Regions from separate parts of the Stenotrophomonas sp. YJH_SMC_4 genome, predicted to be linked through region 2. Evidence: riboswitches for the same ligand, from Rfam matches in the RefSeq annotation. Region 2 holds a riboswitch; the other holds the start of a gene.
What was found. A riboswitch is a leader RNA that binds a small molecule or an ion and turns the genes downstream of it on or off. The one in region 2 is predicted to bind thiamine pyrophosphate.

Region 1 (3,681 bases), on a different contig from region 2:
GAACTGTACAAGCAGGGCGCGCACAGCGAAGGCGTGCGCAAAGTGCAGGAACAGCTGGGCCACCTGGGCTACGTCGGTGCCGACGGCAAGCCGCTGGTCGAGGATGGCCGCTTCGGCCGCAACACCGACGCGGCGGTGCGCCAGCTGCAGAAGGACAACGGCCTGGTGGCCGACGGCATTGTCGGGGCGAAGACGCTGGAGGCCATCAAGGAAGCCCGCGAGCGCCCGCTGCTGAACGACGAACGGCACCCGCGCAATCCGCTCTTCATCCAGGCCAGCAAGGGTCTGGAACTGTTGCCGGCCGGCACCTTCAAGGATCGCCACGCGCTGGAAAGCGCCGCGGCGGCCCTGACCAAGGAGGCGCATGCCGCCGGCCTGCAGCGCATCGACACGGTGGTGCCCAGCCCGAACGGTGAACGCCTGTTTGCCGTGCAGGGCACGATCGGTGACCCGGCGGCCAGCCGCGTGGCGGTGGAGGCCCGAGCCGCCAGCGAGCAGAGCATCGCGCTCAGCAGCGGTGCCGTGCAGGGCGCGCCTAACGTGCTGCACCAGCAGCAGGACGCCCAGCAGGAGCAGGCCCGGCAGGCACAGAAGGCGATGGGCGTCTAAGCCCGCAACGCCTTGGCAGAGAAGGGAGGGCCACGTCCGCGTGGCCTTTTCCCATTCTGCCAGCTGAGCGGCCGAGGCCGCTTTCAGCCTTGCTTCATGCCGCCTGCCGCTAGATGAATGCGCAAGCCGCACGGTGGACCAGGCAATGTTCCGGCAATGTTGGAACGCCAGCGTGGTCTCCACGGCAGCCGGGGCGCCCGCGCCCTCCCTGCCCAGCGTGGCATGCACCTCACAGGAGAACGAACATGCTCAGTACTTCCACACTCAGCTTCCGTGGTCTGGCGATGGCCCTGGCACTGGTGGCCGGTATCGCCGTGGTCAGCGATGCCAGCGCGATGTCGAGGAAGGACAAGCGCACCCTGGTCGGCGCCGTGGTCGGTGGCGTGGCCGGCAACCTGCTCTCCAACGGTGATCCGGCTGCCACCGTCGGCGGCGCCGTGGCCGGCGGCGCGATCGGCAACCTGACCACCTCCGACCGCCGCGACCGCCGTTACTACGACAATCACCGTTACGACGACCGCTACGATCGCCGTTACGACCGTGGCTACTACCGCAGCGGCTACTACGACCGCGGTGATGACCGTCGCTGGCAACGCGAGCGCTACTACGACAACCGCTACTACCACGACCGCGGTCGCCATCGCGGCTGGTAAGCAGCGCGGCATCTTCCATGCCGATGCACGGACGGGCGGGTCGATGACCCGCCCGTTTGCGTTGGCCGCGTGCATGGCGTTGAATGCGCAGCCTTGGATGTGACTTTCCCCACTGGGGCTGCGGCATGACTTCTTCCTCCCACCGCGTGCAGGGCCTCAACAACGACGAGGTCGCTGCCGACTGGCCACCGATCAGCGCGGCGGACATCGCGTGGCTGCGCCAGCGCTACCCGCAGCTGCACATCGGCAGCGAACCGCGCTGGCACAGCCCGCGGCCGCTGTCGGCTGCCGCCATCGTCAACGGCGCGAACGGCGCGGTGTTCGTCAAGCGCCATCACCACAGCGTGCGCAGTGCGGCCTGCCTGGAAGAAGAGCACCACTTCATCGCCCATCTCGCCGCAGCGGGCGTACCGGTGGTGCAGGTGCTGCCAGCGGCCGATGGCCACACTGCGGCCGAACATGGCGAATGGACGTTCGAGCTGCATGCGATCGGCGTCGGCGAGGACCTGTACCGCGACGCCGTGTCGTGGTCGCTGCTGACCGATGTCGCGCAGGCCCGCGGAGCCGGGCGCACACTCGCGCAGCTGCACCGGGCCGCCGCCAGCTACCACGCGCCCCAACGCAGCACCCATGTGCTGGTCGCGCGCGACGATCTGATCCGTGCCGACGATCCGATCGCGGCCATCAAGGCAGGGCTGCACGAGCGTCCCGGGCTGGCCCGCTATCTCGCGCGCATTCCATGGGAAGCGCAGCTGCAGCGCGACGTGCTGCCGTGGCATGCCGGCCTGGCCGAGCGCCTGCGCGATGAGCCACGATTGTGGGCGCACAACGACTGGCACGTTTCCAACCTGCTGTGGCGCGATGGGCAGATCAGTACCGTGCTGGATTTTGGCCTGGCCTCGCCCACCAGTGCGCTGTTCGACCTCGCCACGGCGATCGAGCGCAACGCGGTGGCGTGGCTGGAACTGGAGCGCGGCATGGAGACGGTGCGCATCGATATCGCGCTGGCCCTGCTCGACGGCTATCGCCAGGTGCTGCCGCTGTCGGCGGCACGCGTGCACCTGCTGGCCGACCTGCTGCCGATGGTTCATTTCGACTTCGCACTGTCCGAAGTGGAGTACTTCGAAGGCGTCACCGGCTCGACCGCCAATGCCGACGTCGCGTGGCAGCCCTTCATGCTGGGGCATCCGGCGTGGTTCCACAGCGCGCCGGGACAGGCACTGCTGCAGGCGCTGCACGCGGCGGCGTGACCCGGTTGGCGCACCATTGGGGTCAGATCCCTTTCCTGCGGAAAGGGATCTGACCCCGCAGCCTGGACCCCGCAGCCTGAAGGACGCCGGCTCGCAAATCCGTACCATTTGTAGTGAAATGGTCACCTGAAGCGGGGGTGCCTGGATCTGCCAGGCTGAGAGAGTCCCTTGGAACCTGATCCGGTTTGCACCGGCGTAGGGAGCTTTGAGCCGCAGCCACACCCCCATCATGGGCCCTGTGCACCTGCGCGCCGTCGCTTCGTCTCCCTTGTTGTCCGAAGACGAACCGAATGAACCGCTGCCTGCGCCCCACCCTGCTCTCCCTCGCCCTCTGCGCTGCGCTGCCACTGCACGCCAGCGAGGCCGATGCGTCCCCTGATGCGGCTGCCACCGGCGCCGAGCGCTCGCCCACCGAACTGGCGGCGGTACGCGTGCAGGCCGGCAAACCGAAGGCCGATACCTCACGCGTGAACGCCTTCGGTGGCGGCAGCTGGAAGGACACGCCGGCCTCGGTGAACGTGCTTGAGCGCGATTACCTGGACCGTCGCCAGGTGCGTTCGCTGTCCGAGCTGGCCAGCAACGATGCCTCGCTGGGTGATGCGTATGCGCCGGTGGGTTACTACCAGAACGTCGCCATCCGTGGCTTTGCCCTGGACGCCGCCACCGGCTACCGCTTCAACGGCCTGTCCATCGCCGGCGAACAGCGCCTGGCGCTGGAGAACGTGCAGTCGGTTGAAATCCTCAAGGGCGAAGCCGGCCTGGCCGCAGGCGTGATGGCGCCGGGCGGCATCATCAACTACATCGGCAAGCGCCCGGCCGAAGTGCGCACCGCCACGCTCGGTACCGATTCGGAAGGCTCGCGCTACGTCGCCGTCGATGTCGGCCACTGGATCACCCCGCGTTTCGGCCTGCGCCTGAATGCCGCATGGGATTCCAGCAACTCCTATGTCGAGCACGCCGACGGTCGCCGCAACTTCTACTCGCTGGCCGCCGACTGGCTCATTGGCGAGCGCGGCAAGCTGGAAGTGGATGCCAATTACCAGACCAGCTCGCAGCGTTCGGTGTCCGGCTACCAACTGCTGGGCGCACGCGACCTGCCGCGTGGCGTCGACCGCGAACACCTGCTGGGTTACCAGCCGTGGCAGCGCCCGGTGGATATCGCCAGCACC
Region 2 (3,681 bases):
GGTGGTGGCAGTGATACGGGGCTTGGCCGGGCGGGTGGATTGTCTGGGGGCCGCTGCAAGTACGTCCATGTAAGCTCGGTCGCCGCATCCATGCGGCTCACGCCCCCAGCCAACCCACCCGCCCGGCCACGGACAGTTTCCGTGGCCGTCACCGCAGGAAAAGAAAAGGAAGAGCAAGAGCAAGAGCAAAGGCAACGGCAACGGCAACGGCAACAGCCGCGCGCTGTGGGTTGGGGTCGGATCCGTTTTCCGAAGGAAAACGGATCCGACCCCTTCTTGTTTTCCGATACACCTCATCCACGCCTAGCGTGGAAAACCCACCGTCACACGGAAACTGTCGGGGGTGGGGCGGCGTGGGCTGGCAGGACCGTTGGCGCCATGGATGGCGCCATCGAGCCCCCAGGGATGGGTTTACGGCGTGTCCTGCCAGCCCACACCGCCCCGCCAAACTAGCAGCAACCCAGAGCTGCTTTTGAATTTGACCTTGGCCCTTGCCTGAAAAAGCGGTGCAGCCGCAGGCTGCAAAACAACCCTCAATCCTGATCGTGCGCGCGCGCTGCCTCCGCCTGGGTCTCCTCCTGCGCCGCCATCTCGCGTGCGATCCACGCATCGATCATGTGCCGCTGGCGCTGCGCCTGCCGCCGCTCGCGCGTGTACTCCTGGTCCAGCACCCGGTACAGCGACACCATCACCAGCACCATCAGCAGCGCGAATGGCAATGCCGCGATCGTGATCATGCCCTGCAGCGCGTCCAGGCCTCCGGCCAGCAGCAATGCCGCTGCGATCAGTGCCACCGCAATGCCCCAGGCCAGCTTGCGCTTCAACGGTGGGTCGCCAGCCTCGTCGGTGGACATGCTGGCCAGCACCAGGACCGCCGAATCGGCCGAGGTCACGAAGAAGATCATCAGCAGCACCAGCGCGATGCACGACAGCAACAGCGGTAGCGGCATGCTGTCGAACAGTGTGAACAACACCGTCTCGTAGCCATTGCCAAGCGCCTGCACCAGATCGGCGTGGCCGAAGATCTGTGCCCACAACGCAGTGCCGCCGAACACCGCGAACCAGAAGAAGCCCAGCAGCGTCGGTGCGAGCACGACGCCGATCACGAACTCGCGCACGCTGCGGCCGCGCGAGATGCGCGCGATGAACGATCCCACGAACGGCGCCCACGAGATCCACCAGGCCCAGTAGAAGATCGTCCAGTCCGCCACCCAGGTGCTGCCGGAGAACGGTGACATGCGCAGGCTCATCGTCACCAGCTGGTTGAGGTAGGAGCCCAGCGTGGTGGTGAACGTATCGAAGATGAAGCCGGTCGGCCCCAGCACCAGCAGGATGGCTGCCAGCAGGGCAGCCAACGCCAGGTTGAAGTTGGACAGCCACTTCACACCTCGCTCCACGCCACTGGCGGTGGAGGCCATGTACAAAACGAAGGCGACGGCAATGATGGTCATCTGCACGGCGACGGTAGCCTGCACGCTGAAGACGCGTTCGATACCGGCAGCAATCTGGATGGTGCCGAAGCCGAGCGTGGTGGCGACACCGATCGCGGTGGCAACTACGGCGGCGATGTTGACCACCCGACCGATCCAGCCGCGATGGTGGCGGCCGATGATCGGCTGCAGCATGTCGCTGACCAGGCCGCGTCCATTGCGGTTGAACTGGAACCAGGCCATCGCCAGACCGATCAGTGCGTAGATCGCCCACGGGTGCAGGCCCCAGTGGAAGAACGCATAGCGCATCGATGCGCGCGCCGCATCCAGGCTTTGCGGCGCCAGGCCTTCCGGCGGCTTGCTGAAATGCGAGATGGGCTCGGCCGCACCCCAGAACACCAGGCCGATGCCCATGCCGGCGGCGAACAGCATCGACATCCAGCTGGCACGCGAGAACTCGGGTTCGGCGTCCTCGCCGCCGATGCGCAGATTGCCGAAGCGGCCGAACGCCAGGTACATCAGGAACACCAGCGCCAGGAACACCACCAGCAGGTACAGCCAGCCGACACTGCGGATGACTTCCGCCAGCATCGACTGGACCACGGTGTTGAAGGGGCCGGGGGCGATACCGGCGAGCAGCACCAGCAGCAGAACCAGTGCGATGGAAACGCGAAACACCATGAAGGAGCTTCTCCGATCAAGGGGGATTGAGGGGAGCGAGCAGAGCTTGCGGCGAAGGGCCGGCGGCATGCAGCACGGACCGGGCAGGGGCCGCGAAGGCGGCGGGGAACGCATCGATCTCAGCAACGCGATGGCGTGCACGTTACTGAACGCGACGTCATGGTTCCGTTAACGAATGGCGATCTGATCCCGGAGGCGGTCGGTCTATGCTCTAATGCGCACCAAGAAGCGGGGGTACCGGGCCATGTGGCCACGGTTGAGACAGTCCCTTGGAACCTGATCCGGCTCATACCGGCGTAGGGAAGCTTTGCAATGCAGCTGTGCCCGGACTCCGCCCAAGGACCGTCCGTGCGCGGGTGCCGTGCGCCGCCGCTTCGTCCCTGACCTTCCTGGACGACGCCCGATGAACGCACAGCTCTCCGCCCTGCAGCAACAGGCCCAGCAACTCTCCGCATCCGTGACCCGGCCCATTCCCGGCTCGCGCAAGATCCACGTGCCCGGTTCACGCCCGGATCTGCAGGTGCCGATGCGCGAGATCGCGCTGACCCGTACGCCGACGCTGTTCGGTGGCGAAGAGAATGCGCCGGTGACCGTTTACGACACGTCGGGCCCGTACACCGACCCGGAGGTGCGCATCGATCTGTCCGCCGGTTTGCCGGCACTGCGTCGCGGCTGGGTGGAAGAGCGCGGTGATACCGAGCAGCTTGAAGGACTGAGTTCTTCGTTCGGCCGCGATCGCGAGCATGACCCGAAGCTTGACGCGGTGCGTTTCCCCGCGCGCAGCCTGCCACGCCGTGCACGTGCCGGTGCCAACGTCACCCAGATGCATTACGCGCGCCGCGGCATCATCACGCCGGAAATGGAATTCGTCGCCATCCGCGAGAACCAGCGCCTGGACGCGATCCGCGATGCCGGCCTGCTGCAGCAGCACCCGGGCGAGGCCTTCGGTGCGTCGATCCAGAAAGTCATCACCCCGGAGTTCGTGCGCGACGAAATCGCCCGTGGCCGTGCGGTGCTGCCCAACAACATCAACCACCCGGAAAGCGAGCCGATGATCATCGGCCGCAATTTCCTGACCAAGATCAACGCCAACATCGGCAACAGCGCGGTGTCTTCCGGCATCGCCGAGGAAGTGGAGAAACTGGTGTGGGCGATCCGCTGGGGCGGTGACACGGTGATGGACCTGTCCACCGGCAAGCACATCCACGAGACGCGCGAGTGGATCATCCGCAACTCGCCGGTGGCGATCGGTACCGTGCCGATCTACCAAGCCCTGGAGAAGGTTGACGGCCGCGCCGAGGCACTGACCTGGGAGATCTTCCGCGACACCCTGATCGAGCAGGCCGAGCAGGGCGTGGACTACTTCACCATCCACGCCGGCGTGCTGCTGCGCTACGTGCCGCTTACCGCCAAGCGTGTTACCGGCATCGTCAGCCGCGGCGGCTCGATCATGGCCAAGTGGTGCCTGGCGCACCACAAGGAGAACTTCCTCTACACGCATTTCGAAGACATCTGCGAAATCATGAAGGCCTACGACGTGACCTTCTCGCTGGGCGACGGGCTGCGCCCG

Region 1: linked by a shared signal. The riboswitch ahead of AC5P9F_RS13705 (TonB-dependent receptor) and the one ahead of thiC (phosphomethylpyrimidine synthase ThiC) in region 2 are both predicted to bind thiamine pyrophosphate.

The regions. Positions count from the first base shown of each region.
Region 1 is NZ_JCAFUR010000008.1:119,744-123,424, reverse strand. Features, by position in the region: gene AC5P9F_RS13720 (XVIPCD domain-containing protein) at 1-609, shown strand, start outside; gene AC5P9F_RS13715 (glycine zipper 2TM domain-containing protein) at 855-1,262, shown strand; gene AC5P9F_RS13710 (phosphotransferase enzyme family protein) at 1,388-2,512, shown strand; TPP riboswitch at 2,636-2,731, shown strand; gene AC5P9F_RS13705 (TonB-dependent receptor) at 2,803-3,681, shown strand, end outside.
Region 2 is NZ_JCAFUR010000002.1:421,835-425,515, forward strand. Features, by position in the region: gene AC5P9F_RS05395 (BCCT family transporter) at 534-2,111, opposite strand; TPP riboswitch at 2,332-2,432, shown strand; gene thiC (phosphomethylpyrimidine synthase ThiC) at 2,515-3,681, shown strand, end outside.